One region of the Alicyclobacillus tolerans genome, then DNA from elsewhere that is predicted to be linked to it. Evidence: predicted binding sites of a transcription regulator. Region 1 holds the regulator's gene; the other holds the start of a gene.
What was found. Region 1 encodes LexA, which represses DNA repair genes until DNA is damaged. Its sites were predicted from a motif close to CGAACATATGTTCG; they were not measured.
Positions count from the first base shown of each region.

Region 2: the regulator LexA is predicted to act here: its motif matches at 3,475-3,488, upstream of recA (recombinase RecA).

Region 1 is NZ_JBMGNK010000002.1:1,784,123-1,789,688, forward strand. Features, by position in the region: gene ACOJUR_RS08905 (gamma-glutamylcyclotransferase family protein) at 1-143, shown strand, start outside; gene ACOJUR_RS08910 (hypothetical protein) at 91-915, shown strand; gene lexA (transcriptional repressor LexA) at 1,587-2,225, opposite strand; gene ACOJUR_RS08920 (DHA2 family efflux MFS transporter permease subunit) at 2,475-3,944, shown strand; gene ACOJUR_RS08925 (response regulator transcription factor) at 4,144-4,851, shown strand; gene ACOJUR_RS08930 (sensor histidine kinase) at 4,851-5,566, shown strand, end outside.
Region 2 is NZ_JBMGNK010000002.1:1,592,988-1,598,553, reverse strand. Features, by position in the region: gene rny (ribonuclease Y) at 68-1,609, opposite strand; gene ACOJUR_RS07855 (regulatory protein RecX) at 1,702-2,340, opposite strand; gene recA (recombinase RecA) at 2,330-3,373, opposite strand; gene ACOJUR_RS07845 (DEAD/DEAH box helicase) at 3,572-5,155, opposite strand; gene ACOJUR_RS07840 (competence/damage-inducible protein A) at 5,246-5,566, opposite strand, start outside.

The sequences.
Region 1 (5,566 bases):
TGTTGATGAGAAGTGCACCGGAAGAAGCCGTATCCGCGATATTTCAGATATTGCGTAATATTCGTTGCATAGAAACGGAGGCGGATGAGATTGACGATACCTGTGGAAGAGAGATTCAACCGTTGGCAGAAGCATTTTTTTAGGCCGCTGGAAGAGGGTAGACCGGCGGACTGGGAACTGATTGCCCAGTTTGGCGAGGAGCCGCCTGTGGAGTGTCATTCCATTACGGGGCTGATTTCCTGGTTGTATGGCGCAGTGTATTCAGGAGATGAAAGAGAAGACACGCAATTCTTTTTTCGCTACCATATTGTGAAACCTTTGCATCAAAACTGTACAATGTGGGGGCAGCGTTCGCAGATTTTATACGGGCCTGCGGTGATTCACGACAATACGGTTCCCCCGCCGTGGGCAAGTGAAGAGGAACAGGAAGAATGGGAAGAGATGGAGTTTTCGGATGAGCCGCCTGTAGAGTGGAACATTCTCACGGAACGAACGCTCATCCAGTCTTTGCTTCAAAACGGTGCCTTGCGGCTCATGGAACGCAAGGATGCCTATATTCTGAGAGCTAATGCTGACATACGTAAACGAACTTGCGGAGATTGTAGGGCGTGCCGTTTTCTTGTGGAAGAACAGGGAAGAACGATTTGTCAGGCACAACGGCAATGGACGGGCGCGGATGCTGAGTATGGGCAAACCTGTGGTGATTTTTCACCGAATTCCAATGGAAGCGCAAGTGATCAGTATATCCGTATCGATGCAGAAGACGTCTATTTGCCGCCGTGGACGGTGCAGACGTACTTTGGGTTAGGTGATGAGTCGAGAAAAGGGAGTCGGCTGGACGCATCGTGGATCACAGAGATGAAGGAACAGCTGCACAACTATGAAGTGTATGAACGAGATCACGGTAACGAATGAGTAACGAAAAAGTAACGAATTTGTTCCAAACTGAGCAAAACCTCTGAACATAAAAAGTCCAGAAAACCCTGATAAAACAAGGTTTTTCTGGACTTATGGATACATGGTGATACAACCGGGAATGTTCTAGTATGGAATATGAAATCAATACCTGGAGTCGCTAATCCACTTTCAAGTGTACAAAGTACACTTTCTAATCTAACAAGCTCTTTGACAAATGCTTTAGGCCAAGGGTCTCAACAACTGGGGAACTCGCTGGGAAGTGCATTAAGTCAGGGAGCAAACCAGTTGAGTAGTAGTCTGAGTTCCTCAGGAAGTAGCTCCAATCCAGTCAATCAGCTGGGAAGTGCGTTGAGTCAGACATCTGGCTTATTGGGCTAACTTTTGTATGTGGGATATGGGCAGCATGCTGTCCTAGTTTTATAAATTTGCTGCCCATTCTATGATGTGATTTTAAACGGTTTTCAGACTTTTATTCATTCATGTTTATGAGTTATGAAAATACTTTATATAAAGTTCTAAACTTGCTTCAGTACTCTTTCTGAAAAATCGTATAAATCAAACAGTCGAATATCAAAAAAGTTATCTTGATTTTTAATCGAATAAGTGACTTTTCTATATGATGTAGAAGTAAATCGTAGTTTATATTTTATTGTTCATAAAATATAAAGTCATGAAAAAGAACGATATAACCCAATTACTTTTCCTAAAATATTTACATGATTGAAATAAAGGGGTTGTAGCGAAGAGTTTTCTGGTTGAAGTCGAATTCTGTTCATTTCTCTAAAAAATCTTTTTACAGTTGCTTCTTCATCATCCGTAATTGCTACGACAATATCACCGTTTTGAGCAGTTGACTGTTGGCGAATAAAAAGTAAGTCTCCATCCATAATACCAGCTTCAATCATGCTGTCACCTTGAACCTTAAGTAAAAAAATTTGTTCAGGAGAATGATACGTATCTGGCAAAGGGAAATAACCCTCTATATGCTCTACAGCTGTGATGGGTTTACCAGCGGTTACTTTTCCAATAATGGGAGCATAGTAAATTGCAGAAGACGATTCCCAATTTGTTGAAGTTTTTTTCGCGATTTGAGTATGCTTCTTTAATAATTCGATTGCACGAGGTTTAGTTGGATCTCTTCGTAGATATCCTTTTTGGCTTAACCGTTCTAAATGACCGTGGACGGTTGAACTAGAAGCGAGTCCTACTGCCTCTCCGATTTCTCGAACGGATGGCGGATATCCATTTTCTGCTATACATTTTTCTATAAAATCAAGTATTTCTTTCTGACGTTTGCTAATATCCATCGCCACAAAACTCCATTCATGCGTACATTCTAATCCTAAGCATAGCATAATATTCTTTGGATGCAAACATATGTTCCGGTTTGTTGGATTGTGTTGAAAATCAAAAATATTTTGGCGTTTTATTCAATCATGTAAGAATTTTAAATGACATTTTCAAGGCCATAGCCATGTACAAATCATCTATTGTCAAACCTAGACCGCTCAAGTTACTATAAGTAAATGTCTTTCCATTTGAAAGGATGGTGTTTTGTGGCGCAATCAGATATAAGATTGAAGTGGTCTATACTTGCAGCTGTTACTTTAGTTTCGTTTATAACGAATGTGGATGCCACAATTGTCGTTATTGGTTTGCCCCGGCTTATGTCTGGTCTCCATATTTCAGTTGTAACTGGACTTTGGACGATTACGTCGTACATTATCACCAGTACGGTTTTTCTTCTTCCTGCAGGTAGATGGTCGGACCTCATAGGTACTAAAAAAATATTTATAGCTGGTCTTGCAATTTTCACAGTAGCCACGTTTTTATGTGGTATTGCGAATTCTGGAAGTGCACTCATTGTATATCGTTTTATTCAGGGAACAGGAGCTGCATTAGCTCTAGCCACTGCCACACCCATCATTGTTAAAGCGTTTCCTGCTAATGAACTTGGTAAGGCGTTGGGGATTAATTCCACTTCTTGGGTAATAGGCTCTATCGTAGGACCTGTTGCAGGTGGCGCGCTGATAAACGCTTTTGGCTGGCGCTCTATTTTTTTTGTAACCATTCCATTTGCCATCATAGGCATGATTGCCGCTATGATCGTACTTCGTGCGGATGTGTCACCTAAGCAACAGGTCAAATCAGATTGGCTTGGTATGATCACGTTTGGTCTAGGGCTTGTAGGATTGCTTGTGTCACTTTCCGAAGGACAGTCCTGGGGTTGGTTATCGCTGCGCACTCTTGGGTTATTTGTTTTGACGCTGGTACTTTTCATATTGTTTGTTTGGATAGAATTACGTGTGAAAGCGCCTCTATTTAATCTCTCGCTAGTCAAACATCGTCATTACTCAGCAGGACTTGGCGTTACATTCAGTTACTCGATTGGTTACTTTGCAACAACGTTTCTGTTAACGTTGTATTTGCAGGGTGCGTTGCGTTTAAGTCCCTTGTCAGCAGGTTTATTGTTGATTCCGTTATCCGCACCTCAGCTTGTGATGGGACCATTAGGTGGGGCAGCGGCTGATCGTTTTGGGCCGGCACGGTTGGTGCTTGTAGGGGTGTTCTTTTTGGGGCTTGGAGTGTATTTCCTAGGCAGTCTAGGCCCGCAATTGAGTGTAATGGCAATCATTCTTCCACAACTTTTGATGTCTACTGCTAATGGTCTAGGGTGGCCGGCGCTTACAAAGGCCGTGCTTTCATCTGCGCCTCGGGAACAGACCGGTGCTGCTTCAGGTATGTTTTATACGTTTCGAAATGTTGGGATGTCATTGTCACTGACATTGGCGTTAGTTGTTGCAGAGGTCAGTGTGCCACCCTCTGTTGCGTCGCAAGCGTTTCTTGGCACGGCAGGCGTTTTAAGTACAAATATCAAAAGCGCCCTGGTAAATTCAACGGATAAAGGTTTTCAATTCTTTATTTTATTCTATGCCATCGCATTTATATGTAGCTTGGTTCTGTTACGTCCTCATCGTTCTGGACAAATGAGCAATTCTACTGTTTCAACACAAAAACAAGCATGAAGACATCAGATTCGTATCTAAAATAAATTATAGAAAATTTCTCAACGCCGAAGTGGACACTTCGAAAACTTGCGGCGTTTTTTTGTTTATCTTTCTAATGCTTATCAAAGTAGATATCTAATTCAAAAGAGGAGCAAGTCTCTGTGATGCAGAATAAAAAATTAAATTTTTAGGCTGTCAATAATTGAGGGATATGTGGATGAAAACCTTTTGCGCAAATGATTTTAGAGTATTGGTTGTTGATGATGATCCGAATATTATCGATCTAATCCGGATGTACTTGCAGAATCAAGGATTTCAAGTCAGTACAGCTCATAATGGAAATTCAGCACTTTCGAAATTACAAACAGAGACTATCCACATTGTGGTATTGGATTTGATGATGCCGGAAATGGATGGTTGGGAATTATGCCAAATCATACAGAAGAATCATCCTGTCCCTGTTTTAATGGTCACGGCAAGAGGGGAAATGTCTGACAAATTAGAAGGTTTCAAGTTGGGGGCAGATGATTATATTGTTAAGCCTTTTGATCCCAATGAACTGACGGCTAGAGTGGTTTCTTTACTTCGTCGCTCTTATTTGTCACAAATGCAAACACAGTTAAGCACAGTACGTTACCATGATTTTAAGATCGATAACCAAGCACATGAAGTTTATATCAAAGATAAAAAACTAGAACTCAGTCCACGAGAGTATCAACTTATATCTATTTTGACTCAACATCCCAATCAAGTATTAACCAGGCAACAATTAATCGCTTTAGTTTGGGGTATCGATTTTTTAGGTGAAGATCGTGCAGTTGATGTACTTGTAAAACGTCTTCGCAAAAAAATTCCTAGCAATCCTCATTATCAAATTTCTACAGTACGTGGTATTGGTTACAAATTTGAGGTGGGGGACAAGTAATGCTGACTTCTATGTTTCGTAGAATTCTTGTTGTATACATGAGTGTTATTTTCCTTGCTTTTACATTGTTATCTTTTGTTATCAATATGGAGATTCGTCATTACCTTGTCGAACAACGTTTTGTTGTACTTCATCGTGATGCTGAGATTCTTCTGCCTGAAATTGAAAGGGCAAATCAGATACCACAATCAAATTTACGATTCAAAAAACAATTGGCCAGATTGAAACAACGAGATGATGTAACCATTAATTTGCTTCTTTTGAATCAAGGCAATGATTTAAGAAAAATTCAGCAATTATCTCGCCAACTGATTCGGAATCGTGATATTTACAACACATCTGCGGTTAAAAAAGTAGTCAATGGACAAATCATACAGATTGTAGGTCCTTTTAGTAAAGTGAATCGAGAGTCCATGTTCACCATAGGGCTGCCTATTCGAGAACAGGGAGTTATTATAGGAGCCTTATTCCTGCATACGCCCATTCAAAGTCTTCAAGCCAATCAAGTGACCCAAATTATTGTTCTCATTGCTATACCTATTTTAATAATAACGATAGGTATTCTGTATTATTTTTCAAGAAAATTTTCCCATCCGCTATTGAAAATTACACAAGCTGTTCAATTTATTGGTCAGGGAAATTTTAATCAAAGAGTTCCCGTGCAAGGAAATGATGAAGTAGGGCAGCTAGCCATAACTTTTAATCAAATGGCAGT
Region 2 (5,566 bases), 190 kb from region 1:
GAGTACAAAATTTGACACATCTTTGCCATAGCGTTAGGAAAAAAATAGAGTAGCCGTAATGGCCACTCTATTTTGCGTATTCCACGGCTCTCGTCTCTCGAATGACGGTTACTTTAATTTGACCCGGATAATCCAATTCGTTTTCGATTTTTTTGGAGATTTGCTTGGCTACGCGTACAGATTCCGCATCATCAATCTGCTCAGGCTTGACAATGATACGAATTTCACGACCCGCCTGTATCGCATAGCTTTTTTCTACACCTTCAAAAGACTCAGCAATAGACTCTAATTTCTCTAAACGTTTCATGTAAATTTCCAATGTCTCGCGTCGAGCGCCAGGACGCGCTGCGGAAATGGCGTCTGCTGCAGCAACAATAACAGAAATAGGAGAAATAAACTCGACATCTCCATGGTGTGCAGCAATCGCATTGATAACAATGGGATGTTCTTTGTAACGACGAGCTAAATCAACGCCTATCTCTACATGCGAACCCTCTACTTCGTGAGTGACCGCCTTACCTACATCGTGTAAAAGTCCTCCGCGTTTGGCTAACGCCACATCGAGTCCCAATTCAGCAGCCATCATACCAGCCAAATGTGCTACTTCTATGGAATGCTTCAAGACATTTTGACCATAGCTAGTCCGGAACCGCAAACGACCAACCAACTTAACCAAATCGGGATGCAGACCATGAACACCTGTATCAAAAGTCGCCTGTTCTCCCTCTTCACGAATGAGTTCATCAATGTCACGCCTAGCTTTTTCAACCATTTCTTCTATGCGCGCTGGATGAATACGGCCATCAGCCACCAAACGTTCCAGAGCCACTTTGGCAATCTCTCGCCGAACCGGATCAAATCCGGACAGAATTACAGCTTCAGGCGTATCATCGATAATTAAATCTATACCAGTCAAGGTTTCTAACGTGCGAATATTACGACCTTCACGACCGATAATACGGCCTTTCATTTCATCATTAGGCAGAGAAACAACGGATACTGTAATTTCTGAAGCGTGATCGACCGCACAACGCTGGACTGCAGCAGCGACTATGTCTTTCGCGCGTCGATCGGCCTCGCGTTTTGCTTCCTGTTCTATTTCTTTCATCAAAACAGCAGCATCATGACGAGATTCGCGTTCTACATCGGCCAAAATTAACTCTTTGGCACTCTCTCTGGTCAAGCCAGAGATGCGTTCCAATTCTCTGATTTGTTCCGCTTGCAACATTTCAATGCGAGAACGGATATTTTCCAATTCATTCTCACGAATTTTCAAACTCTCTGACTTTTGCTCCAAAGCTTCTAACTTGCGATCAATCGACTCTTCTTTTTGCAAAACTCTTCGTTCCAGCTTTTGCAACTCAGAGCGGCGATCTCTCAATTCTCGTTCAGCTTCTTGTCGAATGCGGTGCGCTTCTTCTTTAGCTTCCAGCAGAGCCTCTTTTTTACGGGCTTCGGCATCTCTTTCCGCCGACTCTAAAATATGCAACGCTCGTGATTCCGCACTGCCGATTTTATTTTCCGCCATGATTCGACGCAAAATATATCCTAAGAAGAAACCCAATAACAGAGCAACAATGGTAACCAATATCCATAAAGCTATATTCACTGAAAAAGCCTCCCTGCCCCATTCACACAGCCACAATTGAGCTGCGGAATCTAAACCACAATCGAGCTAGAGGCCGTAAAATATACGCAACCTTATATTATCGGTTCGTCCCAATCGTTGTCAAGAAAAGCGACACGCTTGGCAATATCGTAAGAAAATCCTTTTCTTTGCAAATATTGTATAAGTTTTCTTTTTAAATCCTGAGAATTATCTTTCGATTTTTTTCGAAGATATTTTTCCACAAGCAACTTAGCTGCTGCTTCTTCATCCCAATCTGAACAAACTGTGTCTAAAACACCACTTTGTATGCCTCGCTGTTTCAGTTTCATCATAATATAAGCGCGACTTTGTTGGGATTGATGTTGCTCAGCGTACATACTTGCATACCGTCTATCGTCTAAAAACTTGCGGTCTTGCAAAACTTTTAATACTTGTTGTATCTGTTCTTCTGGATACCCTTTTTCTTGCAAATATCGCTGTGTTTGAAATACTGTACGCATTTGATAGCGCAAATAGCGCAGAGCAGACTTCCAGATTTGGCTGAACGCCGCATGTTCCTGCAGTCTAGCTCTATCTTCGGCAGACAGACGTTTTCCCGAATAGAGATGGTAGTCTGAAACAATATGAACGGCTACAGTTAATGCTGTACCATCATCCAAAAGAATAGACACTAAGTCTGAATCCTCCGATCGAACAGAAACAACCATACTTTCTATTTCTTCAATCCTCATATCCGTCTACATCATCCGTTACAGACTGAAATAACTGGGCACTTTGTCCTACCTGAAAATGCTCTCTAATTTTCATTTCAATGGACTCCGCAACATCTGGATGCTCTTTTAAATACTGCTTGGCATTTTCCCTACCTTGACCAATACGCTCATCTCCATAGGAATACCAAGCACCACTCTTCTGAATAATTTCCAGTTCTGTAGCTAAATCAATTAAGCTACCTTCACGCGAGATGCCTTCACCAAACATGATATCCACATCAACTTGCTTAAAGGGTGGAGCGACTTTATTTTTAACCACTTTAATTCTTGTTCTACTACCTACAATATCGTTTCCCTGTTTTAGAGATTCTGCACGTCGTATTTCCAATCTTACAGAAGCGTAGAACTTAAGTGCGCGTCCCCCAGTTGTGGTTTCAGGATTCCCAAACATGACGCCAACTTTTTCCCGAATTTGGTTAATAAAAATACATATGGTTTTTGACTTAGAGATGGCGCCAGCCAATTTTCGAAGTGCTTGTGACATCAGGCGTGCTTGCAAGCCAACATGAGAATCTCCCATATCTCCTTCCAATTCGTTCTTAGGAACGAGTGCAGCCACCGAATCGACAACCACAATATCTACCGCACCACTGCGCACAAGCGCTTCTGCGATTTCCAATGCCTGTTCTCCTGTGTCCGGTTGGGAGATGAGCATTTCGTCAATATCGACTCCTAATTTGGAGGCATAGATGGGGTCAAGCGCGTGCTCTGCATCAATATAGGCAGCCTGTCCACCACGTTTCTGCACTTCCGCGACTGCATGCAAAGCAACAGTGGTTTTGCCTGAGGATTCTGGACCATAAATCTCAATGATTCTTCCACGCGGTAATCCACCTACACCAAGTGCGATATCTAATGCAATGGAACCTGTGGGAATTGTCTCTACATTCATTGAAGCAGACGCTTCTCCCAATTTCATAATTGACCCTTTGCCAAATTGTTTCTCAATTTGTTTTAATGCCATATCTAATGCGGCGCGCTTGTCTCCCATGCGGGCACCTTCCATTCTCAATTTCGTTATCTCTACTCTCAAAAATTCGTGAAACCTGATTTCTTTCCTGCACTCTATTGTATCAATCTCACCAAAGAATGCAAACATTTGTTCGCATAAAAAAGCAATCTGAGAAATACTCAGATTGCTGACTTAGTTCATCATGCCCAAGGAGGGAAGTTTTTTCGTTCAAATTGGTTAATGACGCACCCGCGCACGGGGTTTTGCAGGCTCCATATTGACTCGTGCCCCATTAATGCGCGTTTGTTTAAGCGCTTCATAAACAAACGGAGCAGACTCTTCCTCAATTTCAATAAATGTAAAGCGGTCAAAAATATCAATTTTTCCCACTGCTTGTCCTGGCACACCAGCTTCATCTGAGATGGCTCGAACAAAATCAGCCGGAGACATGCGAGCGGCCCTTCCAATGTTGACAAAAAAGCGAACCATGCCCGGCGAAGCACCGGTATCCCCAAAATCGTAATCCACCTGTTCTTCCGCTTGTAAATCACCTGCAGAAGCAATTTTTAGCAGAGCGCAGGCAATATCAATTGGATCATAATCATCAATGACTCGACCTAAAACAGCTCGATAATGGCCCAGTCCTCCATCTTGAATCGCCTCTATGACACGATTGCGCCAAATTTCTGCTTGACGTTCTGCCACATCAGCCAAAGACGGTACTTCACGCAATATCATACTGGATTTGGTCTCACGTTCAATTTGCTTGAGCAACTTAAACTCGCGAGGCGTTACCAAAGTAATAGCCAATCCTTGCTTGCCAGCCCGTCCGGTACGCCCGATCCGGTGCACATAGGATTCTGGGTCCTGAGGAATATCATAATTGATAACATGCGTCACATTGTCTACATCGATACCTCGTGCGGCTACATCGGTAGCAACAAGCAACTCGATATCATTGGTACGGAAGCGTTTCATAACGCGATCGCGCTGAGCCTGACTTAAATCTCCATGCAATCCGTCTACCAAGTAACCACGAGCAAGCAAAGCCTCAACTAACTCATCTACTCCACGCTTGGTCCGACAGAAAATAATCCCAAGTGAAACTTCTTCAGAATCGATGATTCGACAAAGGCTTTCCAGCTTATTGCGCTCTAGCACCTTGTAATAGACTTGATCGATACGCGGAACGGTCACTTCGCCGCGATTTACCGTCACATGTTCAGGTGAACTCATATAGCGACCTGCTAAACGGCGTACCTCGTTGGGAAACGTCGCAGAAAAAAGCAAAGTCTGACGTTGGTCTGGCGTTTCTTGAAGAATGGATTCAATATCTTCAATGAATCCCATATCGAGCATTTCATCAGCCTCATCAAGAACAACTGTCCGCACTTGACTGAGACGAAGCGTTCCTCGACGGATATGATCGAGTACGCGCCCTGGCGTTCCGATAATAATTTGAACGCCTTGTTGAATAGTACGAATCTGATGACCAATCGATTGCCCACCATAAATAGGAAGAGCGCGCACACGCTTATATTTAGCGATTTTCCGAAACTCACCTGCCACTTGAATAGCCAATTCACGAGTGGGCGTAAGAACTAACGCCTGCACGTGATGATCAGCACTCACTGTTTCTACGAGAGGAATACCAAAAGCAGCTGTTTTTCCAGTTCCTGTTTGAGCTTGTCCAATCACATCGACACCGGATAGAATCACTGGAATTGCCGCCGCCTGAATGGGAGATGGTTCTTCATATCCCATTTCATCAATTGCTTGCTGAACTTTCTTACTTAAATTAAACGCTGCAAATGAACTCATTTTCTCACCTTCCTGATTCTCCCCAACCTCGCTCCAAACATTCCACGTCCTGTTTGTATAGAACAAGCTGCCTCCCAAAAGGACCAAAGTTTATGAATGAAGATGTTGCCATAACCTCCACAGCGCCTGTTTGGCTGAACGTATCTGAATTTGTTCGCGAGATCCTCGCAAATGCAGGCTATACGCCTCGGATACGCCATCTAATCCTGCAACACCAATGTACACGGTGCCCACAGGCTTTTCATCGCTACCGCCACTCGGTCCGGCAATACCTGTTACAGAAAGCCCCCAATCCGCATCCAGCGCGTCTTTAACACCTTGCGCCATGGCAATCGCGGTTTCTCTGGAAACAGCTCCATGTTGAAGCAAAACTTGTGAAGAAACATGCAATATTTTATTTTTGATCTCGTT